Regions from separate parts of the Streptomyces sp. NPDC054757 genome, predicted to be linked through region 3. Evidence: riboswitches for the same ligand, from Rfam matches in the RefSeq annotation. Region 3 holds a riboswitch; each other region holds the start of a gene.

The links. Region 3 has a riboswitch for cobalamin ahead of ACWGKJ_RS26680 (cobalamin biosynthesis protein). Riboswitches for the same ligand answer to the same signal wherever they lie in the genome.
Region 1: another riboswitch for cobalamin. It lies ahead of ACWGKJ_RS10890 (ABC transporter substrate-binding protein); the one in region 3 lies ahead of ACWGKJ_RS26680 (cobalamin biosynthesis protein).
Region 2: another riboswitch for cobalamin. It lies ahead of ACWGKJ_RS25185 (CbtB domain-containing protein); the one in region 3 lies ahead of ACWGKJ_RS26680 (cobalamin biosynthesis protein).
Region 4: another riboswitch for cobalamin. It lies ahead of ACWGKJ_RS03500 (ribonucleoside-diphosphate reductase subunit alpha); the one in region 3 lies ahead of ACWGKJ_RS26680 (cobalamin biosynthesis protein).

The regions. Positions count from the first base shown of each region.
Region 1 is NZ_JBSHBW010000006.1:108,743-115,931, reverse strand. Features, by position in the region: gene tkt (transketolase) at 1-884, shown strand, start outside; gene ACWGKJ_RS10895 (GNAT family N-acetyltransferase) at 998-1,573, opposite strand; cobalamin riboswitch at 1,683-1,882, shown strand; gene ACWGKJ_RS10890 (ABC transporter substrate-binding protein) at 1,915-3,483, shown strand; gene ACWGKJ_RS10885 (ABC transporter permease) at 3,485-4,432, shown strand; gene ACWGKJ_RS10880 (ABC transporter permease) at 4,429-5,262, shown strand; gene ACWGKJ_RS10875 (ABC transporter ATP-binding protein) at 5,304-7,043, shown strand; gene ACWGKJ_RS10870 (sugar-binding domain-containing protein) at 7,093-7,189, opposite strand, start outside.
Region 2 is NZ_JBSHBW010000023.1:106,260-113,448, forward strand. Features, by position in the region: gene ACWGKJ_RS25165 (LysR family transcriptional regulator) at 1-29, opposite strand, end outside; gene ACWGKJ_RS25170 (aldo/keto reductase family oxidoreductase) at 135-1,007, shown strand; gene ACWGKJ_RS25175 ((2Fe-2S)-binding protein) at 1,249-2,046, opposite strand; gene ACWGKJ_RS25180 (CbtA family protein) at 2,043-2,909, opposite strand; gene ACWGKJ_RS25185 (CbtB domain-containing protein) at 2,945-3,160, opposite strand; cobalamin riboswitch at 3,197-3,319, opposite strand; gene tsaD (tRNA (adenosine(37)-N6)-threonylcarbamoyltransferase complex transferase subunit TsaD) at 3,482-4,552, shown strand; gene alaS (alanine--tRNA ligase) at 4,888-7,189, shown strand, end outside.
Region 3 is NZ_JBSHBW010000026.1:41,353-48,541, reverse strand. Features, by position in the region: gene ACWGKJ_RS26705 (hypothetical protein) at 1-256, opposite strand, end outside; gene ACWGKJ_RS26700 (alpha/beta hydrolase family protein) at 367-1,494, opposite strand; gene ACWGKJ_RS26695 (class II aldolase/adducin family protein) at 1,710-2,369, opposite strand; gene ACWGKJ_RS26690 (inorganic phosphate transporter) at 2,706-3,956, shown strand; gene ACWGKJ_RS26685 (hypothetical protein) at 3,984-4,247, shown strand; cobalamin riboswitch at 4,340-4,477, shown strand; gene ACWGKJ_RS26680 (cobalamin biosynthesis protein) at 4,601-5,530, shown strand; gene ACWGKJ_RS26675 (cobyric acid synthase) at 5,527-7,032, shown strand; gene ACWGKJ_RS26670 (putative cobaltochelatase) at 7,157-7,189, shown strand, end outside.
Region 4 is NZ_JBSHBW010000002.1:163,308-170,496, forward strand. Features, by position in the region: gene ACWGKJ_RS03495 (ribonucleotide-diphosphate reductase subunit beta) at 2-1,027, opposite strand; gene ACWGKJ_RS03500 (ribonucleoside-diphosphate reductase subunit alpha) at 1,027-3,384, opposite strand; cobalamin riboswitch at 3,515-3,638, opposite strand; gene mctP (monocarboxylate uptake permease MctP) at 3,922-5,553, opposite strand; gene ACWGKJ_RS03510 (DUF3311 domain-containing protein) at 5,550-5,792, opposite strand; gene ACWGKJ_RS03515 (GntR family transcriptional regulator) at 6,000-6,764, opposite strand; gene ACWGKJ_RS03520 (extracellular solute-binding protein) at 7,069-7,189, shown strand, end outside.

The DNA.
Region 1 (7,189 bases), on a different contig from region 3:
GGACCCTCCACTTCGGTATCCGTGAGCACGCCATGGGTGCGATCCTCAACGGCATCGCCCTGCAGAGCCTGACGCGGCCGTACGGGGGCACGTTCCTGACGTTCTCCGACTACATGCGCCCCGCCGTCCGGCTGGCCGCCCTGATGAAGCTGCCCGCCGTGTACGTGTGGACGCACGATTCCATCGGCCTCGGCGAGGACGGTCCGACCCATCAGCCCGTCGAGCACCTCGCCGCCCTGCGGGCCATCCCCGGCCTGGACGTCGTACGGCCCGGTGACGCCAACGAGACCGCCGCCTGCTGGGCCGCCATCCTTGAGCACACCGACCGGCCGACGGGACTGGTCCTCACCAGGCAGAACCTCCCCGTACTCGACCGTGGTCCGGGCTCCGGCCACACCCCCGCCGCGGCGGCCGCCAAGGGCGGGTACGTGCTCACCGAGCGCGGCCGGGGCTCCGAGCCCGACGTGATCATCGTCGCGACCGGCTCGGAGGTGCAGATCGCACTGGACGCCTGTGCTCTGCTGCTGGCCGGTGATCTGACGGTCCGGGTGGTGTCCATGCCGTGCCGCGAATGGTTCGCCCTCCAGCCGGCCGCCTACCAGGACGAGGTGCTCCCGCCTGCGGTACGCGCCCGGGTGAGCGTCGAGGCCGCCGTCGGCCAGGGCTGGCGCGAGGTCGTCGGCGACGCCGGGCGGATCGTCAGCCTTGAGCACTACGGCGCGTCGGCGGACTACCAGCGCCTCTACTCCGAGTTCGGGATCACCCCCGAAGCGGTCGCGCAGGCCGCCCGGGACAGCCTGGACGACACGCGGACGGCGACGCGCCCCGGCGGCCGGCAGAGTACGGCGGCGCCCGCCGACGGCGGCACGGCCGACCGGCCGTGAGGCCCCACCGGCCGGAGCCGCCCATGGGCTCCGGCCGGTGCGGTGTACGGACCAACTGCCGTGCCAAGCAGTGCAGTTGACGGATCAAACGGCACGATGGCGGGTGGGGGCGGTCAGTCCCGGCGGCGCAGGTCCAGCATGCAGAGAACCGTGTCGTAGCGGTCCTCGCCGACGGCGACGAAGCCGGGGAGGCGCCCGTACGGAGTGAAGCCGAGCGACCGGTAGAGCTCCAGAGCCCTGGTGTTGTCGCCACGGGCGTCCAGCGTGAGCACCTCGATACCCGCCTTCCGCGCATCGGTGATCAGGCCGGCGGTCAGCGCCCGGCCGACACCATGCCCCTGGGCCTCGGCGGCCACCGCGATCTTCTCCACATCGGCGTGCGGCCGGTGGGTCGGCCGGGCGTACCGCAGCCAGTACCCGAGCCCCACCATGCGGCGGTCCAGGTAGGCGGCGCGCAGGCCGGCGTCTCCCGCCCGCGCCGCGCGGACGACACGGCGGAGAAGTCCGGCCACTTCGTCCGGCGCGGGCGGTTCGACCCAGCCCAGCGCTGCGCCCGCTCCGACCAGGTCGGCCAGCATCCGGTGAGCGGACTCGGCGAGCCCGGCCGCCAACTCCGGATCGGCAGCCAGCTCCTCGGCGTCGAGGATCACGGGCTCGGCTCTCGGACCGCCGGTCAGGGGGGATGTCATGGGCCGCAGCCTAGTGACCCCGGCCGATCCGGTTCCATCGGCCCTGGGCCGCCGGACAGCCGAGACCTCCGGACAGCCGAGACCTCCGGACCACGGAACGGGAACCGGGTTCCGGCCACCTCTGCCCCGTACGTCACAATGAGTGCACGAGGCGACGGGGATCAGGAAGCCGGTGCGAGTCCGGCGCGGTCCCGCCACTGTGACCGGGAAGCGGTCCTCCTGCATGTCACTGTCCGCTGACGCGGGCGGGAAGGCGGAGGTGAGCGACGATCCGGGAGCCAGGAGACTGACCTGTCGCCGGTCCGCGAGCAGGGGCGAGGACACCCCGGAGAGGATCGGCTGTGACGACGCATGCCCGGACGGAGGCCCCGGACCGGCACCGGCCGGTGCTCGGCAGACGGGGAGCGCTGGCCGCCGGAGGCGCCCTGGCACTGGCCGCGACCGGCCTGCTCGCCGGGTGCGGCGGGGACAGGAAGGACGGGGGAGGCGGTGACCGGTTCCGCGCCGCGTTCACGGCCGGCGGCTCACAGGAGACCCTCGACCCCCATGTCGCCCCGAACTTCGTCGACCAGGCCCGCGCCAAGGCCCTGTACGACACGCTCGGGACCTACGCCGACGACATGTCCGTCCGCAAGCGGCTCGCGGAGTCCTGGGAGAGCGACGCGTCCGGCACCCGGTGGCGCATACGGCTGCGCAAGGCGCAGTTCCACGACGGCAAGCCGGTCACCGCCAAGGACGTCCTCTACAGCTACCGCCGCGCCGCCGACCCCGCCACCGGCTCCCCCTCGCAGGTCCTGCTGTCGGCCATCGACTCCGGCGCCACCCGGGCCGACGGCGAACGGTCCGTCGTCTTCGTACTGAAGGCGCCCAACTTCGAGTTCCCCACCGTCTTCGCGGGCCCCGGCACGGAGATCATCCCCGACGGGACGAAGGAATTCCGCAAGCCCATCGGCTCCGGCCCCTTCACCTATGTGTCGTTCACGCCCGGCGGCACCGCCCGCTACCGCGGCTGGGACGGCCACTGGGACGGCGCCCCGCACATCGCGGAGCTGGAGATCGTCCCCGCGAACGAGGAGTCTGCGCGGCTCAACGCGCTGCTGTCCGGGCAGGTCCACTACGCCGCCGACCTGGCCGGTGCCTCCGTGGACCGGCTGAAGAAGGAGGGCTCGACGCGGCTGCTGACCGCCGAGCGGGCCACCGCCCAGCAGTTGTTGCTGCGCACCGGCCGCAAGCCGTTCGACGATCCGCGGCTGGTGCGCGCCGTGCAGCTGGGGATCGACCGGGAGGCGCTGGTCCGGGTCGCGCTGGCCGGACACGGGGAGCCGGGGAACGACCTGTTCGGCATGGGTCTGCGCGGCTATCCGAACGGCATCGCGCCCCGGGTACGCGATGTCGGCCAGGCACGGAAGCTGGTGAAGGAGGCCGGAGCGGAGGGGCTGCACATCACCGTGGAGACCAGCTCCGTCGATGCCACCTGGGAGGCGGCCGCGGACCTGATGGGGCGGCAGCTGCGTGAGGTCGGGCTCCGTCTGACCGCCAACACCCGTGCGTCCAGTACGTACTTCAGTGAAATCAGGACACAGGGGGTGGCCGCCTTCAACACCACCTCCACCCTGCCCCTCTCCGACTTCCTCCAGCAGCGGGTCCGCGGGGGAGCGGCCCGCAACCAGACGCAGTACGCGTCGAAGAAGTTCGACACGCTCCTGGAGCGGGCCCGCACCACCCGGGACGAGAAGGAGCGGCTGGCGCTCCTCGCCCGGGCACAGAAGCTCGCCCGGGACGAGTCCGGACTGCTGGTGTGGGCGTTCTCCGACGCCAACGACGCGATCGGCCCATCGGTCCGCGGTCTGCGCGCCGCGCCGCCCAACTCGCACGACTGGGCCCGGTTCGACCGGGTCCGCATCGGCTGACGTGCGCGCCTATGTGCTGCGGCGTTTCCTGCTGGCGGCCCTCCAGTGCCTGGTGGTGCTGGTCGCCGTCTTCGCGGTCGGTTCGCTGCTGCCGGGCGACACGGCCGACGTGCTCCGCGGCGAACTCGGCACGCCGGAACAAGTGGCCGCGCTGAGAAGTCAGTTGGGTCTTGACGAGCCGGCCTGGACCCGCTTCGGACACTGGCTCGGCAAGCTGCTCAGCGGCGACCTCGGGCACTCCCTGACCACCGGGCTGCCGGTGGGCGACGACATCGGCCGCCGTATCGGGGTGACGCTGCTGCTGGGCGTGCCGGCGCTGGTGCTGGTCACCGTACTGGCGCCGCTGCTCGGCACGGTGTCGGGGCTGCGGGAGGGCAGTCGCGTCGACCGGACGCTGAACACGGCGGCCGTACTGCTGCACGCGGTACCCGAGTTCGTGCTCGGGCTGCTGCTGGTCGCCTCGGTCTCACTGGCGGCAGGGCTGCTGCCGGCCACCGCTGTCGGCATGGACACCGCCGATCTGCTCACCCAGCCGACCGTGCTGGTGCTGCCCGTCACCGTACTGACGGCCCGTCACCTCTGTGATCTGGCACGGCAGATCCGGGCCGGGGTGGCGGCGGGGCGGCACGGTTCCGTCGCCGCGCATCTGCGGCTCCTCGGTATGCGGGAGCGGACGGTGGTGCTGCGCCATGTACTGCCGGGTGCCCTGGGCCCCGCGGCGCAGCAGTTCGCCCGCTGTGTGGAGGGGCTGCTGGGCGGCACCGTACTGGTGGAGGCGGTGTTCGGCTTCCGCGGCCTCGGCAGCGGTTTCGTCGAGGCCGTACAGAACCGCGATCTGCCTCAGGTGCAGACGTACGCGCTGCTCTTCGCCGGCACCGCTGTCGCGGTCAACCTCATCGGCGACCTCGCCGCCCACCGCCTGGCACCGCACCGGGAGGTGACGGCATGACCGCGCCGGCGGAGGCCGGGACCGTGCGCCCAGGCCGTAACCGCCTGCCGTGGATCGCCCTGACACTGCTCGGTGTGCCGGTGCTCGCGGCCCTGCTGGGGCCGTGGTTGGCCGGGGGTGCTCCGTCGGCGCGGGGCGCGCTGCCGTCGCAGCCGTCCGGCGAAGGGCACCCGCTCGGTACGGACGTCCTGGGTCGCGATGTGCTGTGGCTCGTGCTGCACGGCGGTGCCTCGGTCCTGGGGAGCGCCCTGGGCGCGCTGCTGATCGGCGTGGCCGTGGGTGCCCCGCTGGGGCTGCTGGCGGCGGGCCCGCGGCGCGGCCTCGACGAGACGGTGATGCGCGGCCTCGACCTGCTGCTCGCGTTCCCCGGGCTGCTGGTACTGATGACCCTGGCGGCGACCGGGCACCGCGACCGGTACTGGCTGGTGGCGGTCGCCGGGGTGCTCCAGGTCCCGGCCGTGGCCCGCCTGGTGCGCGGAGCCGCGCTCGCCCCGGCCTCCCGCACGGTCGTCGAGGCGCTGCGGATGCAGGGCCGCGGCTGGGCGTACATCCATCTCCGCCACCTGGCACGGGAGTTGGCCGCCCCGCTGGCCACCGACGCGGGCGGCCGGTTCTCCGTGGTGCTGTATCTGCTGGCGTCCGCCAACTTCCTCGGACTGGGGCTGCCGGTGTCCTCACCCGACTGGGCGGTGCTCATCGAGCGCAACAGCGACGCGCTGTTCACCCAGCCCGCCGCGGTGCTGGTGCCCGCCGGTCTGCTGACGGCGCTCTGCGTCGGCGGCAACCTGCTCGTGGACAGTGCCCTCGCCGGACAGCGGGGGGTCCGGTGAGCCCGGCGAGTGAGTATTCCGGGCGGGCGCAGGAGGGCCCGGTGGCCCGCTCCGCCCGCCCGCCGCTCCTCGACGTCCCGGAGCTCTCCGCGTACGCGGACGGGGCCCGGCGCCCGCTGCTCGACCGGATCGCACTGACCGTTCCCGCCGGTTCCGTCACCGCCGTAGTCGGCCCGTCGGGCAGTGGCAAGACCACGCTCGGCCTGGCCGCGCTCGGAAGCTCCCGCAGGGGCGTACGGCTCTCCGGAAGCGTCCTGCTGGACGGTACGGATCTGCTGCTCCTGGAGCCGTCCCGGCGCCCCCCGGCCCGGGCGGGCCGGGCCGCGCATCTGCCCCAGCACCCGGAGACGGTGCTGGATCCGGTCCGCAGGGCCGGTGGCACCCTCACCGAACTGGCCGCGCTCGGGCACCAGGGACGGGCCGCGCGCAAGTCCGCCGCGCTCGGGGCGGTGGCCCGCGCGGGTCTGGAGTGGGAAGCCGTCCGCCGGCGCTTCCCGCATCAGCTCTCCGGTGGCCAGCAGCAGCGTCTGGCACTCGCCTCCGCCCTGGTGACGGGCGCACAGCTGCTGGTGCTCGACGAGCCGACGAGCGGCCTGGACCCGGCCCTCGCACACGCCCTGGGCCGCACGCTGCGGGCGCTCGCGGAGGACGGCGCGGGTGTGCTGCTGCTCAGTCACGACTTGCGGCTGGTACGGGAGACGGCCGCCCGGATCATCGTGCTGGAGCACGGCCGGGCCGTGGACGACGGGCCGACGGCGGACCTGCTCGGCGCCGACGGTCCGGCTGCCCTCGGTACTGGTACGAGCACTGCGGGTACCGGGACGCGCGCCGCCGGTACCGGTACGGGCGCCGCCGGTACCGGTACGGGCGCTGCCGGTATCGGCACGGGCGCCACTGCTCCGGCCCCTGGCCCCGTGACGGCCGCCGCCGCTCCCGGTACCGGGCCGCCCGCCGTACGCCACCCGGCCACCCGGGAGTTGCTCGCCGCCGAGCGCCGCACCGCCGCGGGCAGGGGCGCGGACCGCGGCACGGCCCGCCCGGCTGCGGAGGGCCTCGGCATCACCGCCACCGGCATCGTCGTACGCCGCAGGTCGGGTGATCCGCTCGCCGGGCCGGTATCCATGGCGTTCGCGCCCGGGAGCAGGACCGCACTGCTCGGCCCCTCGGGCGCGGGCAAGACGACTTTCGCCCGGGTACTGGCCGGTCTGACCACACCCACCCTGGGAGAGGTGCGGTACGACGGCCTACCGCTGCCGCGCCGTGTCGACCGGCGCACGGCCGTACAGCGCCGCGCTGTCCAGTACGTGCACCAGAGCAGCGCGGAATCCTTCGAGGGACACCGCCCGGTCCTCGCACAACTCGCGGACACCGCACGGCTGCTGCGCGGAGTGCGGCCCGAGGAGGCGACGGCCGGCGCGGTACGGGCCGCCGGCGTGCTGGGGCTCGACGAGGCGCTGCTGCACCGGACTCCGGACCGGCTCTCCGGCGGCCAGCTTCAGCGGTGCGCGCTGGTGCGGGCCCTGACCGCGCGCCCGGCCCTGCTGATCTGCGACGAGGTGACGTCGGCGCTGGACACCGGCTCCCGGGAACGCGTCATCGACGCGCTCCCCGGCCTGCTCGCCCCGGCCGGAACCGCCCTGCTGTTCCTCAGCCACGACCTCCCCGCGGTACGGGCGGTCACCGACGAGGCCGCGCTGTTCGACGGCGGCCGCTGTGTGCGCCGCGGTCCTGTCGACGAGGTGCTGCCCGCCGCGTGGTCCGGCAGCGGCGGCCCGGTGTGAGGCCGGGGCCGTGCCGGGCGCCACGTGCCGGGCGGCCGTCGAGCCGTACTCACGGCTCGACGGGAAGCGCGGCCTGCCGCCGTACCTCTCCACCGGCCCCCTCAGCTGTGTCGGCCGGTTCCACCAGCCGCCGGGGAACGGACTCC
Region 2 (7,189 bases), on a different contig from region 3:
CTCAGCTCACGGGTCTCCAGGGTGTCCATGGCCACAGCGTATCTCTGTGATACCTACCGGGTATGACAGGGCGCTGTGTCGGTATTGGATGCGCCGCCTGTCCGCGAGCGAACATCGACGGCATGAGCGAAACCATGAACAGACCTTCCGCGTCCCTGCCCGGTGGCACCTGGACCCTCGGCGATCTGACCGTCACCCGCTTCGGCTACGGCGCCATGCAGCTCGCCGGCCCCGGGGTCATGGGCCCTCCTGCCGACCGTGACGGCGCGCTCGCCGTCCTGCGCGAGGCCGCCGCCCTCGGGATCACCCATATCGACACCGCCGGCGCATACGGACCGCGCGTCACCAACCAGCTGATCCGTGAAGCGCTGCACCCCTGCCCCGAGTCACTGCACGTCGTGACCAAGGTCGGCGCGGTCCGCGATCAGCAGGGCGGCTGGATCCCTGCCCGGCAGCCCGAGGAGCTGCGCCGCGCCGTACGCGAGAACCTTGAGGACCTCGGCCTCGACTCGCTCGACGTGGTCAATCTCCGGCTCGGCGACGCCACGGGTCCCCGGCCCGGCTCGCTCGCCGAGCCCTTCGCGGCCCTCGTCGAACTCCAGCAGCAGGGCCTGATCCGGCACCTCGGAGTGAGCAACGCGACGGCGGAACAGGTCGCCGAGGCGCAGACGATCGCGCCGATCGTGTGCGTACAGAACATGTACAACCTCGCCTACCGTCAGGACGACGAGCTGATCGGCGAACTCGCCGCCAAGGGCATCGCCTACGTGCCTTTCTTCCCGCTCGGCGGCTTCACCCCACTGCAGTCCACGGCACTTTCCGCCGTGGCCACCCGGCTGGACGCGACACCGATGTCGGTCGCCCTGGCCTGGCTGCTGCGGCGGTCGCCGAACATCCTGCTCATTCCCGGCACCTCGTCGGTGGCGCACCTGCGCGAGAACGCAGCCGGTGCGGGACTCTCGCTCTCCGACGAGGAACTCGTGGAGTTGGACAAGATCGGCCACTAGGGCGCGTTTCGAAAGTAGCGCCGTCCGCCCGAAGGGCGGGGCCGACGGCGCCTGGCGCGTGCGATCGCAAGGCGGAGGATCGTCCTCGTACTGGACGTACTTGGACGACTCCGACAACGCGGCGAGCGTGCGTGCCAGGCGTCGTCGGCCAGGCGGGACTTTCGAAACACGTCCTAGCAGAGCGCGCAGCCCGGCCCCCGGCAAGACCGGGGGCAGTGGCGGATGACGTGATGCGGCCTGGTCAGCGGGACAGTACGCAGTCCCCGCACAGGGCCCCCGCGGCGCCGGGCGCGGCGCGGTAGATCAGGCAGCAGCTCCGCCGCCGGAACACTCCGTCGGGCCGCACGCTGCTCGCGTCGCGCAGTGGGGGCCGCGCCAGAAGCAGTGAGCTGATGGCGCGGGTCCGTGCGGTGAGGTTTGGGCGGCTTGCCGTGATCATGGTCGCGGCTCCGTTGACGGCCGATGCGGTGTTGCCCCAGAGGATGTGCGGGGAGACCGAGAACTCGGCCATCGCATGGGCGAGTTCGCTCAGGGGGCCGTCCACCAGACGACTGCCCAGCTCGGCGGCGAGCCGGGCCGGCGGCGCGGCTGAAGAGAGTTCGCCGGTGAGGGCCCCGACGGCAGAAGCCCCGTCAGTCACCGCCCCCTCGACAAAAGCCCTTTCGGTGAAAGCATCGGCGGGCAGCGACAAGGGGACCGGGCCGCCGGTCACAGGCTGCCATCGGAGGTCCGCGAGGCCGGGGGCGGGCACCAGCCCGTACAGCACGGCGGCGGCCAGTGCCGGTGACACCAGCCGGGCAGCCAGCCCCAGATGGGCGACGGATGCCGCGACCCGGGTCTCGACCGCCTCGGGCGGCTGCCCGCCTGCCGCGGCGAGCCACTCCCGTACGCCTGTCACCCGGGCTTCGAGCAGTGGGCCGGTGATCCGCCGCCAGGGCCCGGGGGGTTCCGTACCTGGCGGATGGGTCCGGACGCCGAAGAACGGGCCGAGCGCGGCGATCTCCTCGATCGCCGCGCTCGCCGTGGGTGGACCGCTCATGCCGGAACGGTGTCCGGCTCCTGCGAGGGGGCGGCGGCATCCGGTCGCATGGGCCGGAGCAGGCGCTCGGCCAGCGGGGCGAAGACCAGGCCGATGGCCGTCCAGAGGATGAGCTGGGCCGCGACCGAGTAGAAGCGGAAGTCGAACAGCACATCGGCCGGGAAGCCCGGGTAGACGATGTGGCCCTTCGGGTCGGTCAGCGGCAGCGGGGTCTCGGTGGCGTGATGGCCGAAGTTCTCCTTGTTGGACGCGAGATGGCCGAGCTGCGGCAGGAGCAGCATGACGATCCCGATCGCGACCACGAATGCGGCGCCGGCGAGGAGGGAGGCGTTCCAGTTGCCGAAGCGCGGCTGGAGTCGTCGGCCGAGCCACACCGCTCCCGCCAGGAAGGCCACGGAGCACACGACCATGATCAGATACAGGGCGCTGCGCTGCTGGATGGTGTCCTCGTGGCCGATCGCGGGCGGGTTGGCCGGGTACTTCAGGAACGGCACCAGATACATGCCGAGGAACCCGCCGGCGGCGACGAGCAGCGCCAGGGAGCGGGCCCGCAGACCGCCGGTGCGGCCCAGGCAGACGGTGTAGGCGACGGCGAACAGGGCGCCCATCGCCATACCGAAGAAGACGATGCCGACGCCGATGCCGAGGTTGGCCTGGATGGTGCGGCTGAACAGTTCGGGGCCGCCCGCCTCCGGTATCAGGCCGGCTGCCTTGTCGAGGGCGGCCTGGGCGGCATCGCGGCCGCTCTCGTAGTCGATGGCCTTGGATATCTGCGGCTCGGCGAAGATCCGCGCGAAGACGAAGGCGAGCAGGCCCGCGACTGCGCCGGCGAGAACGCCGCGCAGTATGAGCTTCTTTTCCATGTCGAGTTGTCCGTACGTCCAGATGCGGCGGAGGGTCAGTGGCAGGGAAAGCCGAGGAAGTGGCGGCCGTCGTGGACGAACTCGTGAATGTGCATGTCGTTGCCGAACACCGACACGGCCCCCTGGTCGACGCCGATGAAGTAGTAGACGGCCAGCGCGATCAGCGCGGTACCGACCAGCCAGAGAACGGACTTGGAGATCGGCAGGACAACCGGTGTGGCCACCGGACGGGATGTGGAAACGCTGCTCAAGGTGAGCCCTCCTTCTGGGATCGTGCGTCCCTTGCGTATGCGGGCGGAGTGAGGGCTCAGTGTCTGACTTGCCGGCCACCTTCCGGTGGCGTGGCTCACAGTGGCGCGACCGTGCTGGAATCTCACCAGCTTCCTTATGCCATCACTACACGCGCAGCGTACGGATCGCTTCTCCAGGCGGTCAATCAAGCCCATGCCAAATCCGGAGCAGGGCTGGGTGGAGCTCTGGAGGCCGGCCCCCGCGCCGTTGCGGTGACGGGCCGGCGGCGTACCTTATTGCATATACTTTGCAACTGCGTTCCGTATGCGAAAGAGGTTGTCGTGGGTTCTCCGGTGGTGCTCGGGATCGAGTCGTCGTGTGACGAAACGGGCGCCGGTCTGGTGCGGGACGGGCGATTGCTGGGGCATGCGGTGGCGTCGAGCATGGACGAGCACGCCCGCTTCGGCGGAGTGGTCCCGGAGATCGCCGCACGGGCACACGTCCACTCGTTCGTTCCCGTCGTGCGGGAGGCGCTGGAGCGGGCCGGGCTGCGGATGTCGGACATCGGTGCGGTGGCGGTCACCACGGGACCAGGTCTCTCGGGGGCGTTGCAGGTGGGTCTGGCCGGGGCGAAGACCCTGGCCTTCTCCCTGGGGGTGCCGTTGCACGGCGTGCACCATCTGGCCGGTCACGTCGCGGCCGACACACTGGAGCACGGGCCGTTGCCGGACCCGTGCATGGTGCTGATCGTGTCGGGCGGGCACACGTCCCTGCTTCTCGTACGGGACCTCGCGCGGGATCCGATCGAGCACCTGGGCGACACCATCGACGACGCCGCCGGGGAGTGCTTCGACAAGGTGGCCAGGGTGTTCGGACTGCCGTACCCGGGCGGGCCCGCCATCGACCGCACCGCGCGGGAGGGCGATCCGCGTGCCGTGGCGTTCCCCCGGCCGCTGAGCGGTCCGCGTGACGCGCGCTACGACTTCTCCTTCTCGGGGCTGAAGACCTCGGCCGCCCGCTGGGCCGAGCGGCACCGGTTGCAAGGCGAAGAGCTGCCGCTCGCCGACGGGGCGGCTTCGCTCCAGGAGGCCGTGGCCGATGTGCTGACGCGCAAGGCGGTGGCGGCCTGCCGCGAGCACGGGGTGGGAACACTCGTCGTGGTGGGCGGGGTGGCCGCCAACTCGCGGGTGCGGGCGCTGGCCGAGGAGCGCTGCCGGGCCGCCGGGATCGTGCTGCGGGTACCCCCACTGAAGCTGTGCACCGACAACGGCGCGATGGTCGCCGCCGTCGGTGATCTCCTGGTCCGGGCGGGGGCCGGACCGGCCCCGCTCGATGTCTCGGTCGATCCGTCCGCGCCGCTGGAGTACGCGGCCCTGCACCCCGTCTCCCGTACCGGTGCGAGAGCGGCGTGAACGCCACCGCACACGGCCGCCGGGCGGCGCGGGGGCCGGGATGTCGGTGAACTCGCCGTGCCGGGTCCGGCGCGCGGCGGCGGCATCGGGGCCGCGCTCCTCGACACTGTGACCGTGGACGCGCCCGGGGAACCCTGCCGCCTGCCGACTTCCCCGCGCACCGAAACAACTCTGGCCTGCCACCGGCGCCTTGGGCGGGTGCGGGCCACCCGTCCGGCGTCCGAAGGATCCGGAGGCGCGGCATTCTCCGGCCCCCGGCATCCAGACCAGCGCGGCCGTTCCCCCTTCCTGTCCGGCCCCCTTCCTGTCCGACCGATCCACCGGAGCACTGAACTTTGCGTACCGCCGACATCCGCAGCAGATTCCTCGACTACTTCGCCGAACGCGGCCACACGGTCGTCCCGAGCGCGCCGCTGCCCACCCCTGACCCGACGCTGCTGTTCGTCAACGCCGGCATGGTGCCTTTCAAGCCGTACCTGACGGGCGAGGCGGCCGCGCCGTGGGAGCGGGCCACCAGCGTGCAGAAGTGCGTACGGACCCTGGACATCGAGGAGGTCGGCCGCACCACCCGGCACGGCTCCTTCTTCCAGATGAACGGCAACTTCTCCCTCGGGGACTATTTCAAGGAGGAGGCCATCGCCTACGCCTGGGAGCTGTCCACGAACGCACGGGACGGCGGCGGCTACGGCCTGGATCCGGAGAAGATCTGGGTCACGGTCCACCACTCCGACTCCGAAGCGCGCGCCCTGTGGCGGCGGATCGCGGGGCTGCCCGACGAGCGGATCGTGGCCCGCGGGGACGAGGACAACTTCTGGTCGATGGGCGTACCCGGCCCCTGCGGTCCCTGCTCCGAGCTGTACTACGACCGGGGACCCGCACTGGGCCGCGAGGGCGGCCCGGCCGTCGACGAGGACCGGTACATGGAGTTCTGGAACCTCGTCTTCATGCAGTACGAACGCGGCGAGGGCCCCGGCAAGTCCGGCTACCCGATCCTCGGCGAGCTGCCGCGCCGCAATATCGACACCGGCATGGGCCTGGAGCGCATGGCCACCCTCCTCCAGGGCAAGGACAACCTCTACGAGATCGACGAGACGCGCCCGGTCCTCGACCGGGCCGCGCTGCTGGCCGGTGTCCGGTACGGGGCGGACAAGGAGACCGACGTACGGCTGCGCGTGGTGGCCGACCACGTCCGCACCGCGCTGATGCTCCTCGCCGACGGCACCGCTCCCGGCAACGAGGGCCGCGGCTACGTGCTGCGCCGCATCGTGCGCCGCGCGGTGCGCTCCATGCGCCAGCTCGGCCACCAGGATCCGGCCCTGCCCGAGCTCCTCCCGGTGGCCCGGGACTGCATGGCGCCCAGCTATCCCGAGGTGGCCGAGGCCTATGCGCGGATCAGCGACCAGGCGTACGGCGAGGAGGACGCTTTCCGTACCACCCTCAAGCAGGGCACCACCGTGCTCGACACCGCCGTGGCCAAGGTGAGGGCGGAAGGTGGGCGCACGCTGCCGGGCGCGCAGGCGTTCCTGCTGCACGACACCTACGGCTTCCCCGTCGACCTCACGCTGGAGATGGCGGCCGAGCAGGGCGTCGAAGTCGACCGTGCGGGCTTCACCGCTCTGATGAACGAGCAGCGCGAACGGGCCCGCGCCGACGCCCGGGCCCGTAAGTCCGTTGGCACCGCCGACACTTCGGCGCTGCGCTCCCTGCTGGACGCGCACGGGCCCACCGACTGGCGGGCCTGGTCCACCCTGACCACCGAGTCGCGGGTGCTGGGCATCCTGGGTGCCACCGGTCCGGTCCCCGTTGTCCGCGAGGGCGAGATCGCCACCGTGGTCCTGGACCGTTCGCCCTTCTATGCCGAGTCCGGTGGTCAGGAGAGCGATGCCGGCCGGATCTCGGGAGCCTCCGCCGAGGCCGAGGTCCTGGACGTACAGCGTCCGCTGCCCGGACTGATCGCCCACCAGGTACGGGTCACCGCAGGGGAGTTGACGGCGGGCGACGACGTGGTCGCCGCTGTCGACGCCGAATGGCGGCTAGGAGCCCGCCAGGCGCACTCCGGCACCCACGTCCTGCACGCGGCCCTGCGCGAGACCCTGGGCCCCACGGCCCTCCAGGCAGGCTCGTACAACCGGCCCGGCTATCTGCGCCTGGACTTCCCCTGGCGCGGCGGCCTCTCCACCGGCGTCCGCGGCGAGATCGAGGAGGCTGCCAACCGGGCCCTGCGCATGGACCTACCGGTCGGGGTCGAGTGGATGACGCTCGCCGAGGCCAAGGAGCGGGGCGCGCTGGCCCTCTTCGACGAGACGTACGGGGAGAAGGTGCGCGTCGTCGAGATCGGCGGGGCCTGGTCACGCGAACTGTGCGGCGGCACCCACGTCGAGCACGCGTCCCAGATCGGCACCGTCGCCCTGACCGGGGAATCCTCCGTCGGCGCCGGGATGCGGCGGCTGGAGGCGGCCGTGGGTATCGAGGGCTTCGGCTACCTGGCCCGCGAACGGGACCTGGTCTCCCTGATCGCCGGGCAGCTCGGCGCGCCGCGCGCGGAGCTGCCCGAGAGGATCGCCGGCCTCCTGGACCGGCTGCGGACAGCCGACCGCGAGAACACCCGGCTCAAGGCGCAGGGCACCGCGGCGAGGG
Region 3 (7,189 bases):
GTACGGCGTGTTCGGCGGCGGGGGCGGCCAGCGCCCCGCCCTGCACCGGCCGGGCGTCGCCCGCCCAGCGGGCGATCCGGACGGCGTCGGCGAGGACCGCCCTGGCCTGGCGGGCCAGCTCCGCCTGGACCGGTGTACCGGCGGGCGGGCGCGGGGCGGGACGGATGGGCCGGTTGCTCACGACGCGGCGGGCCGTGACCAGAGGTCGGGGGCGGACGAGGCGGAGTCTGGAGTCGCGCGGGTTACGGGACGTCACGGGGAGCAGTCTTGCCTCTGACGGGCCGAAAGCCCAAACGGAACCCCTCGCTACAGGTTGACGCAGGGCGTACGGGAGAGGCCCTGCGGACCGGATCCGGCCCTGCGGTGCTACATCAGCGGGGTCAGGAAGCGCCGCATGGCCTCTTCGTAGCCGGCCGGATCCGCGTTCCACATGGCCCCGTGCGGGGCGCCGGCCACGGTCCTCAGCTCCACCAACGACGGCTTGCCCGCAGCGAGTTCGACGGAGCGCTGCCAGGAGGCGACCCGGTCGTCGGGGCCGTGGAAGATCAGCGTGGGCACGGTCAGCGCCCGTGGGTCGGCGGCGGCCCGCAGGCGGTCGCCGTCGACGCCGGTACGCCCCTGGGCCGCCCGTACGGCGAGCGGCAGCAGGACGGCCGGGGTGCGCCGGGCTGCGGCCAGCGCACCGAGGGTCGCCTCCCAGTCCAGGACCGGGGAGTCGAGCACCAGACCGCTGATACGGTCGCGCATCCCCGAGCCCGCCGCCGCGTGCAGGGCCATCGCGGCGCCGGTGGACCAGCCGTGCAGGACGACGCGCTCGGCGCCGTAGCGGACCGCGTAGCGGATGGCCGCGTCCAGGTCGCGCCACTCGGACGCGCCGAGGTGTCCGAGGCCGTCCGGTGACGCGGGTGCGCCGGTGTCCCCCCGGTAGGAGATGTCGAGGACCGGGAACTGCTGCTCGTTCAGGAAGCCCAGGACGTTCATGGGCAGCTCCCTGCCGGTCCCCAGGCCGTGCACCGTGATCACCCAGGTGGGGCGGGGGCCGGGTACGAACCAGGCCGGGGACGAGCCGAGTTCACCTGGGATGTCCACGTCGGCGTGGTCGATGCCGAGTGCGGAGCGCGGGTCCCCGACGTGGACCTGCGGGGTGAGCCGGGCCTTGGTGCCGGGGGCGAGCGTGCCGTAGGTGACCCGGTCGAGACGGCGCACGACCGTGTCGGCGGTCTCCGAGCCACCGTCGATCACCGGCCCGACGACCGCGTGGAGGCCGGGGCCCTCAAGCCCGTACACGCCGGGGCGCAGCGAGGCCAGGCACCGGGTGAGGGTGATCCGGCCGGGGGCGGTGGCGTGGACGGAGAGCCGGGGCTCGGCGGGCAGGGCCCGGCCCTGCGGCGTCCTGAGCGCGGCCTCGCCGGCGAGCCGGCCGGCCGCTGCCGCGGCCACACCGGCGCCGATCAGGGTGGTGACGGCCGTTGCCGTCGCGGTTGCCGGGCGCACCCCTTCAGTGTCGGTGGGGGCGGGCCCCGCTGCCACCCGGCCGGAGCAAACGTGGCCGGAGCGGTGGCTGCGGCTCCGGACCGGACCGGGCCCGATCCGGTCCGGTCCGGTCCAGGCGCAGGCCAGTGGGCGGAAGGCGCCGGACGGAAGACGCCGGACGAAAGCGCCGGGCAGAAGGCACTGAGCGAGCGGGCGGCACCGAGCGGGCGGCAGGGCTAACCGGGCTGGCCGTACTCCCGGAGCTTCCCGCCGGCCTCGGCCAGCTGTTCCGGCGAGAGCAGGGACGGTGAGCGGCCGGGCAGCGCGGACGCGGTGAGCCAGAGCCTGCACATCCACTCCAGCTGGGCGGTGCGGTCGTACGCCTGGTCGAGCGAGCCGCCGAAGGTGACCGTGCCGTGGTTCTGGAGGAGGCAGCCGGAGCGGTCGGCGAGTGCGGTGAGCATGTTCGCCGCCAGCTCGTCGCTTCCGTAGAGCGCGTACGGGGCGACCCGCACCGGGCCGCCCAGTGCGGCGGCCATGTAGTGGACGGCGGGCAGCTCGGGGACGAGGGTGGAGACCGCCGTCGCGTGCACCGCGTGGGTGTGGACCACGGCGGTGGCGGTGGTGGCGCGGTAGACGGCGAGATGCAGGGGCAGTTCGCTGGTCGGCTTCAGCTCGCCGAGCACCTGGCGGCCCTCCAGGTCGACGGCGACGGTGTCGCCGGGGCCGAGCCGCTCGTACGGCACCCCGCTGGGGGTGACCAGGATCAGATCGCCGCAGCGCACCGAGACATTGCCCGATGTACCGACGACCAGCCCATCGGACGCGGTCCTGCGGGCGGTGGCGACCACATCGTGCCAGGCATGCGCGAGCGGACCGGTCTCATAGGACGTCACGGCACCCTCCCCCATCACATCTCACATCTGGCCCCATCACATCTGACCCCACATCCGGAACATCCGGAACATCCGGAACATCCGGAACATCCGGAACGCACCGGTCCCGGTGCGCCGCCCCGGGCACAGGCGGCCCGTCCCCGCGATGATGCCAGGCCCGCGGGCACCGCGGTACGCCGCGACGGCAGGCAGGCAGGCGGGCGGGCAAGCGGGCCGCGATGAGCGGAATGGGTGCGTCCGGGCAGGGTCACCACAGCGCCCGGCTCAGTTCATCTTCCGTTCACCCGGGTTGCCTACGTTCATCGCGTCAATGACCTCGAACGATTGCCCAGGTAAATGGAACACTTGACCCTGCTCCTTGGGATCGTGATCATTACCGCTCTCGTGTTCGACTTCACGAACGGTTTCCACGACACGGCCAACGCGATGGCCACGACCATCTCGACCGGCGCTCTCCAACCGAAGACCGCGGTGGCCATGTCCGCCGTGCTCAACCTCGTCGGGGCGTTCCTCTCCGTCGAGGTCGCCAGGACGATCTCCGGCGGGATCATCAACGAACAGGGCATCACCACCGAAGTGATCTTCGCGGCGCTCGTCGGCGCCATCCTCTGGAACCTGCTGACCTGGCTGCTCGGCCTGCCGTCCAGTTCCTCCCACGCACTCTTCGGCGGGCTCATCGGAGCCACGCTGATGTCGGTCGGCTCGTCCGGTGTCAACGGCGACGTGGTCGTCACCAAGGTCCTGCTCCCCGCGGTCGCCGCGCCGGTCGTCGCCGGTCTCGCCGCGCTGCTGGCCACCAGGCTGACGTACCGGATCGGACGCCGTACGGACGAGAAGTCCACCGCCAAGGGCTACCGGGCGGGCCAGATCGCCTCCGCCGGCCTGGTCTCGCTGGCCCACGGCACCAACGACGCGCAGAAGACCATGGGCATCATCACCCTCGCCCTGGTCACCGGCAAGGTCATCGCCCCCGGTTCGAACCCGCCGCTGTGGGTCATCGTCTCCGCGGGCACCGCCATCGCACTCGGCACCTACCTGGGCGGCTGGCGCATCATCAAGACCATGGGCAAGGGGCTCACGGAGCTCAGGCCGCAGCAGGGCTTCGCCGCCCAGACCGGTGCCGCGACCGTGATCCTGGCCTCCTCGCACCTCGGCTTCTCGCTCTCCACCACCCAGGTCTGCTCGGGCTCCGTGATGGGCGCGGGCCTCGGCCGCAAGGGCGGGGTGGTCCGCTGGTCCACCGCGACCCGGATGGCCGTCGCCTGGTGTCTGACGCTGCCCGCCGCCGCGCTCGTAGGCGCGGGCGCCGAGTTCCTGACCGGCCGCGGTCCCTGGGGTATCGGGGCCGTGGCCGTTCTGCTGGTCGCGGGCTCCGGTGTCATCTGGGCGCTCTCCCGCCGTACACCGGTCGACCGGCACAGCGTCACGCCGGACGGGCCCGCGGTCGCCGACGAGCCCGCCGGGGTGGTGACGACAGCCATCGCCGCCGTCGCCCCGCCGCCCGTCGCGGTCCCCGAAGGTCTGCGGACCACCATCCCCGCACCGGGCGGCCCCGCACCGGAGCCGACCCGGCCCGCCACGGTCTGACGGCCCGAACGAGAAGGACACCCCACCATGGACATCGACTGGGCAGCTCTCGGCACCGTCTTCGGCGTCAGCCTCGTGGCGACCGTCGGACTGGTCGGCCTCTTCACGCTCGGCGTGGTGGGGCTGGCGCGTGAGCCCGCGCCGGAGGCGGGCACCGCGACCGCACCCGCCGCCACGGCACCGGCCGGTACGGGCCGGGGCGGCACCCCGGGCGTGCGGGCGGGTTCGTACGCCTGCTTCGCGCTCTGCGCGGCGGCCGTCGCGTACGGAATCTTCCTGATCGTCGCCTGACGGCCCCGCTCCCCCGCGTCACGCCGTAGCCCCGGCGGCCCGTGTGGGGCCCGGCACAACGACTCGTCGCAGGTCAAGGGTGAGTTGACGGGTGTTCGCCGACCGTGGTGGACTGCCGGGGCCAGTACGGCGGCAGGAGAGGAAGTCCGGTGCGAATCCGGCGCGGTCCCGCCACTGTCACCGGGGGTCGCACCCCGGGAGCCAGGAACTCTCACCGCCGGTCACGTCGAACCAGGGCGCGGACACCCTGAGTGAGGACTACGCCATGCGCGGCTGCCTGCTGCCCGATCGCCCCGACACTCCGGTCACCAGCGCGGCAGGGGCCCGCCGAGGCGTACCGGCCTGCTGACCCCATGCGTGCCGAGCGTGTCTTCGTGTACGGCGCCGCCACGGGCCTCCTGGCGGACTTCCTCATCGCCGATCCCCGGCGCGGGCACCCCGTCGCCGCTTTCGGGCGGGCCGCCGCCGCAGTGGAGCGCCGGCTCTGGCGCGACCACCGCGGGTGGGGCGTCCTGCACACCGCGGTCTGCGCCGGGGGCGCGGTGGGCGCCGCCGTGCTGGCCGGGCGGGCCGTGCGCGGCCGGCCCGCGGCGGGGATCGCGCTGACCGCGGCCACCACCTGGGCCGTCGTCGGCGGCACCTCGCTGGGGCGGGAGGCGCGCGCGGTGGGCGATGCGCTGGCCGCCGGTGACACCGAGGCAGCCAGGGAGCGGCTGCCGCATCTGTGCGGACGCGATCCGCAGGCCCTGGACGCCCAGCAGATCGCGCGGGCCGTCGTGGAGTCCGTGGCCGAGAACACCTCGGACGCGGTGGTGGGCGCGCTGGTCTGGGGTGCGCTGGCCGGGGTGCCGGGGCTCGCCGGGTTCCGGGCGGTGAACACCCTGGACGCGATGGTCGGCCACCGGTCGCCCCGTTATCTGCGGTACGGCTGGGCCTCCGCCCGGCTGGACGACCTGGCGGGCTGGCCCGGCGCCCGGCTCACCGCCGTACTCGCGGTCCTCGCGGGCGGGGACCCGGGCGGCGCCCTGCGCGCCTGGCGGTCCGACGCGGGCGGCCACCCGAGCCCCAACGCGGGCCCGGTCGAGGCCTCGTTCGCGGGCGCGCTGGGTGTACGGCTCGGCGGCACCCTCTCGTACGGCGGCCGGGTCGAGCACCGGGCGGTGCTCAACGGCGGTGGCAGGCCCGTGGAGTACGGGGACATCGAGCGTGCGGTCCGGCTGTCGCGCCGGGTGTCCGTGCTGGCGCTCGCGGCGGCTCTCGTGGTGAGGAAGGTGCGCGGATGAGCGGCGGACTGCTGGTGGCCGGTACGACGTCGGACGCCGGGAAGAGCGTGGTCACGGCGGGCATCTGCCGGTGGCTGGTGCGCCGGGGGGTGAAGGTCGCGCCGTTCAAGGCGCAGAACATGTCGCTCAACTCGTTCGTCACCCGCGAGGGCGCGGAGATCGGGCGGGCCCAGGCCATGCAGGCGCAGGCGGCGCGGGTCGAGCCCACGGCCCTGATGAATCCGGTCCTGCTCAAGCCGGGGAGCGACCGGTCGAGCCAGGTCGTGCTGATGGGGAAGCCGGTGGGCGAGATGAGCGCCCGCGGCTACCACGGCGGGCGGCAGGAGGCGCTGCTCTCCACGGTGACGGACTGCCTGGCCGAGCTGCGGGGCACGTACGACGCGGTGATCTGCGAGGGGGCGGGCAGTCCCGCCGAGATCAATCTGCGGCGGACCGACATCGTGAACATGGGCATCGCGCGCGCCGCGCGGTTCCCGGTGGTCGTCGTCGGCGACATCGACCGGGGCGGTGTCTTCGCGTCGTTCTTCGGTACGACCGCGCTGCTGGCCGCCGAGGACCAGTCGCTGGTCGCGGGATATCTCGTCAACAAGTTCCGCGGCGACGTCTCCCTCCTCGAACCGGGGCTCGACATGCTGTACGGGCTGACCGGGCGGCGGACCTACGGGGTGCTGCCGTACGCGCACGGTCTGGGCATCGACGAGGAGGACGGGCTGCGGGTGTCGATGCGCGGCACCGTGCGTGAGTCCGCGGTCTCGGCGCCGTACGGGCAGGATGTTCTGCGGGTCGCCGTGTGCGCCGTGCCGCTGATGTCGAACTTCACCGATGTGGACGCGCTGGCGGCCGAACCGGGCGTCGTGGTGCGGTTCGTGGACCGTGCGGAGGAGCTGGCGGACGCGGATCTGGTGATCGTGCCGGGGACACGTGGCACAGTGCGCGCCCTGGCGTGGCTGCGCGAGCGGGGGCTCGCGGACGCGCTGGCGAGGCGGGCCGCCGAAGGCCGTCCGGTGCTGGGCATCTGCGGCGGTTTCCAGCTGCTGGGCGAGCACATCGACGACACGGTCGAATCGCGCGCCGGGTCCGTGGCCGGGCTGGGGCTGCTGCCCGTGCGGGTGCGGTTCGCCGTGGAGAAGACCCTGGCGCGGCCGGCCGGCGAGGCGCTCGGGGAGCCCGTCGAGGGGTACGAGATCCACCACGGGGTCGCGGACGTCCGGGGCGGTACGCCGTTCCTCGACGGGTGCCGCGCCGGTTCCGTGTGGGGCACGCACTGGCACGGCTCGCTGGAGAGCGACGGTTTCCGCCGGGCGTTCCTGCGCGAGGTCGCCGCCGTGGCGGGCCGGCGTTTCGTACCGGCGCCCGACACCAACTTCGGTGTGCTCCGCGAGGAGCAGCTGGACCGGCTCGGCGACCTCATCGAGGAGCACGCGGACACCGAGGGGCTGCTCGCGCTGATCGAGTCGGGCGCTCCGGCCGGGCTCCCCTTCGTACCGCCGGGGGCGCCATGAGAGCGGCGGAAGCGACGGGAGCGGCGGTTGCCGCCCGCCCGGCGGCGCCCCGCACGACATGGCCCAGCGGCCTCCCGGCCGATACCGAACCTGCCACCCGAGCATCTGAAGGAGTGATCCCGAAGTGACCACGCCCTATCCGTTCACCGCTGTCGTG
Region 4 (7,189 bases), on a different contig from region 3:
CTCAGAAGTCGTCGTCGAAGGAGACCGAGCCCTCCACCGCGACCTGGTACGCCGAGGGGCGCCGCTCGAAGAAGTTCGTCAGCTCCTGCACGCCCTGCAGCTCCATGAACGAGAAGGGGTTCTCGGAGCCGTACACCGGAGCGAAGCCCAGCCGGGTCAGCCGCTGGTCGGCGACGCACTGGAGGTACTCGCGCATCGACTCGGTGTTCATCCCGGGCAGCCCGTCGCCGCACAGGTCCCGGCCGAACTGCAGCTCCGCCTCGACCGCTTCGCGCATCATGTCGGTGACCTGCTCGCGCAGCGCGTCGTCGAAGAGCTCGGGCTCCTCCTTGCGGACCGTGTCGACCACCTCGAACGCGAAGTTCATATGCATGGTCTCGTCACGGAACACCCAGTTGGTGCCGGTCGCCAGGCCGTGCAGCAGCCCGCGCGAGCGGAACCAGTACACGTACGCGAAGGCCCCGTAGAAGAACAGCCCCTCGATACAGGCGGCGAAGCAGATCAGATTCAGCAGGAAGCGGCGGCGGTCCGCCTGGTTCTCCAGCCGTTCGATCTTCTCGACCGAGTCCATCCAGCGGAAGCAGAACTGCGCCTTCTCGCGGATGGAGGGGATCTCCTCGACCGCGTCGAAGGCCGCCGCGCGGTCCTCCGGGTCCGGCAGATAGGTGTCGAGCAGCGTCAGATAGAACTGGACGTGCACGGCCTCCTCGAAGAGCTGGCGCGAGAGATACAGCCGCGCCTCGGGCGAGTTGATGTGCTTGTAGAGGGTCAGCACCAGGTTGTTGGAGACGATCGAGTCGCCCGTCGCGAAGAACGCGACCAGCCGGCCGATCATGTGCTGCTCACCCGGCGAGAGCTTGGCCAGGTCCGCCACGTCCGAGTGGAGGTCGACCTCCTCGACGGTCCAGGTGTTCTTGATCGCGTCGCGGTAGCGCTCGTAGAAGTCCGGGTAGCGCATCGGACGCAGGGTCAGCTCGAAGCCCGGGTCGAGCAGGTTCTTCTCGGGCTTGTGGGGTTCGGTGCTCATTACTGGCAGGCCTCGCAGGACTCGGGGTTCTCAAGGGAGCAGGCGATGGCGTCCGCTTCGGCGGCGGCCGGGGCCTGCTGGGCGGGGACGGCGGCGGAGCGCGCCGCCCGCGCGATACGCGTCGCCGGGCGCGAGCGCAGGTAGTACGTGGTCTTGATGCCCTGCTTCCACGCGTACGCGTACATCGAGGAGAGCTTCCCGATGGTCGGCGTCTCCAGGAACAGGTTCAGGGACTGGCTCTGGTCGATGAACGGGGTGCGGGCCGCGGCCATGTCGATCAGACCGCGCTGCGGGATCTCCCACGCGGTGCGGTAGAGCGCCCTGACCTCCTCGGGGATCCAGCTGAAGCCCTGCACCGAACCGCTGGCCTCGCGCAGCGCCTCACGGGACTGCGCGTCCCAGACGCCCAGCTCCTTCAGCTCGTTCACCAGATACGCGTTGACCTGGAGGAACTCACCCGAGAGCGTCTCGCGCTTGAAGAGGTTGGAGACCTGCGGCTCGATGCACTCGTACACCCCGGCGATCGAGGCGATGGTCGCGGTCGGCGCGATCGCGAGCAGCAGCGAGTTGCGCATCCCGGTCCTCGCGATCCGGGCGCGCAGCGCCTCCCACCGCTCCGGCCAGTTCAGCTCGGTCGCGTAGTGGTCGGGGTGCAGCACACCGCGGGCCGCGCGGGTCTTCTCCCAGGCGGGCAGCGGGCCGCTCCTGTCGGCGAGGTCGCAGGACGCCTCGTAGGCGGCGAGCATGATCCGCTCGGAGATCCGGGTGGAGAGCGCCTGCGCCTCGGGTGAGTCGAAGGGCAGCCGCAGCTGGAAGAAGACGTCCTGGAGCCCCATCAGGCCCAGGCCCACCGGACGCCACTTGGCGTTGGAGCGGCCCGCCTGCTCGGTCGGGTAGAAGTTGATGTCCACGACCCGGTCGAGGAAGGTGACCGCGGTGCGGACGGTCGCGTCCAGGCGCTCCCAGTCCAGGGAGCCGCCGGAGACGAACGCGCCGACGTTGACCGAGCCCAGGTTGCAGACCGCGGTCTCGCCGTCGTCCGTCACCTCCAGGATCTCGGTGCACAGGTTCGACGAGTGGACGACCGCACCCGGTTCGGCGGTCTGGTTGGCCGTACGGTTCGACGCGTCCTTGAAGGTCATCCAGCCCTGGCCGGTCTGGGCGAGGGTGCGCATCATCCGCCCGTACAGCTCCCGCGCCGGGATGGTCTTCCTCGCCAGCCCCGCCGCCTCGGCCCTGCGGTACGCGGCGTCGAACTCCTCGCCCCACAGATCGGTCAGCTCCGGCACGTCGGCGGGCGAGAACAGCGACCAGGTGCCGTCCGAGCCAACCCGGCGCATGAACTCGTCGGGCACCCAGTGGGCCAGGTTGAGATTGTGCGTACGCCGGGCGTCCTCACCGGTGTTGTCGCGCAGCTCCAGGAACTCCTCGATGTCCGAGTGCCAGGTCTCCAGGTAGACGGCGGCGGCGCCCTTGCGCCGGCCGCCCTGGTTCACCGCGGCGACCGAGGCGTCGAGGGTCTTGAGGAAGGGGACGATGCCGTTGGAGTGTCCGTTGGTGCCGCGGATCAGCGAACCGCGGGCGCGGATGCGGGAGTACGAGAGGCCGATGCCGCCCGCGTGCTTCGAGAGCCGCGCCACCTCGTGGTAGCGCCCGTAGATCGAGTCCAGCTGGTCGAGTGGCGAGTCCAGCAGGTAGCAGGAGGACATCTGCGGGTGCCGGGTACCGGAGTTGAAGAGCGTGGGGGAGGAGGGCAGATAGTCGAGGCGGCTCATCAGCCCGTACAGCGCGGCCACTTCGGCCAGCGCGTCGGCGGATTCGTCGGCGGCGAGACCGCAGGCGACCCGGAGCATGAAGTGCTGGGGTGTCTCGATGACCTGGCGGGTGAGGGGGTGGCGCAGCAGATAGCGGCTGTAGAGGGTGCGCAGCCCGAAGTACCCGAAGCGGTCGTCGGCCCCGGGGTCGACGGTCGCGTCGAGCCGCTCCGCGTGCAGCCGGACGAAGGCGGCCGTACGGTCGGCGATCAGCCCCTCGCGGTGGCCGACGGCGACCGACGAGGAGAACGACACCGCGCCCTGGCCCGCCGCCTCGTCGGCGATGGTGCGGGTGAGCAGCCGCGCGGCGAGCCGGGAGTACGCGGGGTCCTCGGAGATGAGACCCGCGGCCGCCTCGGTGGCCAGCTCCCGCAGCTCCGCCTCGTCCGACGCCGCGTTGCGCCCGCGCAGGGCGGCAGCGGCGACCCTGCCGGGGTCGGTGTCGGTGAGATCGGCGGTGAGGTCGGTCAGGGTCCGCAGCAGTACGGTTCCCGGGGCGTCCGCCACCTGCTCGGAGACAGGTGCGGTGGGCGCGATGGTCACGGTGCGCTCTCCCTCGCTCGGCTGGGGGCCGGCGGGGGGCACGGGCGCGTACGGGCACAGCAGAGCAGCACACCGCATGGCGTCCGCAGGCCCTACCGCGAGGCCCGGACGTTTCCCATCCGGTTCGGTCGAGCCGGATGCGCCGTCGGCAGGTCCTCGGACTCCACGGTGCGCGAAAGCGCACTGATCACACCGTTGCGGGACAGTTCCGGATTCGCACCGGATTCCCCTGCGGCGACAGCGAGCATGAGCATACATGTGGGGTGCCCGCCGGAAAGCACCCCCCATATGTTGTGTCGTGGAGCCTGGGAGGGTGGCTCGTACGGCCGCTTCGCCGGGGCCGCGTGCAGGCCACCGGGACGCCTCAGAAGCGGTTCAGGGGCGCCCTGCGGGGGCTCCTGGGGGCACGGAGAAGGGCCGCCGCGCTTCTCCCCCGGAAGGGAGGCGCGACGGCCCCTGGCGGAGCGTGGCCCGTGGCGGAGCGAGGCCCCGGCGGACGCAGCCCCGGCGGACCCGGCCCCTGGCGGAGCGGCCGGCTCAGTGGCCGGCCGGTGCTCCCGCCGTGGCCGGAGGCAGCTCCACCTGGACGCCCTCGTCCCCGGCGTCCGCCGTGTAGTCCTCCGGGGAGGTCTCGTCGATCCCGGCGGGTGCCTTCACCGCGTTGAGCACGACAGTGAGCACCAGGGTCACGACCACGTTCAGTACGAACGCCGTCAGACCGATGTAGCCGATCTGTCCGATGCCCGGGATCTCCTTGGAGGAGCCGCCGAAGTGCGCCTGCGTCGGGCTCGCCACGCCGTACGCGGCGAGCGTCCCGTACACCATGCCGACCGCCCAGCCCGCGAGCAGCGCCCAGCGGTGGAACCACCGGGTGAAGAGCCCGCCGACCAGCGCCGGCATGGTCTGGAGGATCCAGATACCGCCGAGCAGCTGGAAGTTGATGGCCACCGTCGGGTCCATGGCGAGCACGAAGAGGAGCGCGCCGACCTTCACCACGAGCGAGACCAGCTTGGAGACCTTGGCCTCCTGGGCGGGGGTGGCCCCCGGCTTGATGAAGTCCTTGTAGATGTTGCGGGTGAAGAGGTTCGCCGCGGCGATGGACATGATGGCGGCGGGGACCAGCGCACCGATACCGATGGCGGCGAAGGCCACCCCCGCGAACCAGTCGGGGAACATGTTCTCGAAGAGCTGCGGGATGGCCAGCTGGCCGTTCTTCACCTTGATACCGGCGGCGATCGCCATGAAGCCGAGGAGGGCGAGCAGCCCCAGCATCAGCGAGTACAGCGGCAGGATCGCGGTGTTGCGGCGGATCACGTTACGGCTGCGCGAGGAGAGCGTCGCCGTGATCGAGTGCGGGTACATGAAGAGCGCGAGCGCGGAGCCGAGCGCCAGCGTCGCATAGCCCCACTGGCCCGCCGCGCCCGGTGCGAGCGCCCCGCGCGGCTTGCCCGTCGCCGGGCTGGTCTGCGAGAAGGCGTGACCGGCCTTGGCGAAGATGTCGTCGAAGCCGCCGAGTTTGATCGGGATGTAGATGATCGCCACCAGGATGACGATGTAGATCAGACCGTCCTTGACGAAGGCGATCAGCGCGGGCGCCCGCAGCCCCGACGAGTAGGTGTACGCGGCGAGCACCGCGAAGGCGATCAGCAGCGGGAGGTCCTTCACGAACCAGTTGCTGCCCTCGCCGCCGACGCCCATCACGTCGAGCACCGCCTGGATGCCGACCAGCTGGAGAGCGATGTACGGCATGGTGGCGAGGATGCCGGTGACCGCGACGGCCAGTGAGAGCCCCTTCGAGCCGAACCGGCCCCGGACGAAGTCCGACGTGGTCACGTACCCGTGCTTGTGCGAGACCGACCAGAGCCGCGGCAGGAAGGTGAAGATCAGGGGATAGACCAGGATCGTGTACGGCACGGCGAAGAACCCGGCCGCGCCCGCCGCGTAGACGGCCGCGGGGACCGCGACGAAGGTGTACGCCGTGTAGAGGTCGCCGCCGAGCAGGAACCAGGTGACCCAGGTGCCGAACGACCTTCCGCCCAGGCCCCATTCGTCGAGGGTGGCCGCGTTCTCGGCGCGGCGCCAGCGGGCGGCCAGGAAGCCGACGACCGTGACGGCGACGAAGAAGAAGATGAAGACGCCGAGCGCGACGCCGTTCACACCGTCCTTCATGCGGACGCACCCCCCTTGCGGGCGCGCTGGTCACGCTGCCACAGCTTGTACGCGGTCATGGTGAGCGCGGTCGAGATGAGCACCCAGAGCATCTGGTACCAGTAGAAGAACGGGATACCGATGAAGGCCGGGTCCACCTTCGCGTATGAACTCACCCAGAGCATGGCGACAAAGGGTGCGATCAGGCATACCGCGATGATCACGCGCACCGGCGTGACCACCGGTCTTTTCTCGGGCATGGTGCGGTCCGTCCCCTCACTGAGCACCTGGTACAACGCGCAGGAAATCTAGGCGAGGATGCTCATCCGACGGAACCCCTATCCGCATACCGGAACGGCAACACCGCTCATCCGGGGGGATTTCGGTGGAGAGCGCCGTTTCCGAGGGGTGTTGGTGCGGACCTTTCCGGGGGTCCGCCGCCCGGGACCTGACTCGGCCGACCGGCCTCAGTCGACCGGCCGCTTGAGGTTGGCCACGAACTTGTAGCGGTCGCCGCGGTAGACCGAGCGCACCCACTCCACCGGCTCGCTCCGCTCGTCGATCGAGTGGCGCGAGAGCATCAGCATCGGCAGCCCCACATCCGTACCGAGCAGCCCGGCCTCCCGGGGGGTGGCCAGCGAGGTCTCGATCGTCTCCTCGGCCTCGGCCAGCCGGACGTCGTAGACCTCGGAGAGCGCGGTGTAGAGCGAGGTGTACTTCACGAGCGAACGGCGCAGCGCCGGGAAGCGCTTGGCCGACAGATGTGTCGTCTCGATGGCCATCGGCTCACCGCTCGCCAGCCGCAGCCGCTCGATGCGCAGCACCCGCCCGCCCGCCGTGATGTCGAGCAGCCCGGCGAGGGTGTCGTCCGCGGTGACATAGCCGATGTCGAGCAGCTGGGACGTGGGCTCAAGGCCCTGCGCCCGCATGTCCTCGGTGTACGAGGTGAGCTGCAGGGCCTGCGAGACCTTGGGCTTGGCGACGAAGGTGCCCTTGCCCTGGATGCGCTCCAGCCTGCCCTCCACGACCAGCTCCTGGAGCGCCTGCCGCACGGTGGTGCGCGAGGTGTCGAACTCGGCGGCCAGGGTCCGCTCCGGCGGCACCGGGGTGCCCGGCGGCAGCGTCTCCGTCATGTCGAGCAAGTGCCGCTTGAGCCGGTAGTACTTGGGCACGCGCGCGGTGCGTCCGGGTGCCGCGCTCTCCGTGTCGGCCGTCCCCCCGCTGGTGCTCATGGCCTGCCTTCCCGAGTGCTGCGCTGCTGCCGTCACCGGCTCCTCCGTCTGTCGCGGCTCACATGGTGGCACGGTCCGGTTACGGGACTTCGCCCTCCCTCAGGTGTCGGTCCGATAACGGACACGACAGCCTTTCTTATACACCCTTGACACCCCAATAGGTCTAGGCCAAGCTCCCGAGTACTGGTCTAAACCATTAAAGACCAGGTCCCAGCCCCACGGGCAGTACCGGTCGCACTCGTTGCGGCAGAACGGCGTTCTCGGGTGGTGGGGGGAAGTTTTTTGCATCCCTGAGGAGGGTGTCGTGAAGCGCGGACTCATCGCGGCGATCGGTGTGGCGGCAATGCTGGCAAGCGTCGCGGCCTGTGGCTCGGACGACAGTAAGGACAGCAAGAAGGCGGGGGCCGACGGCTACAAGGGGCAGA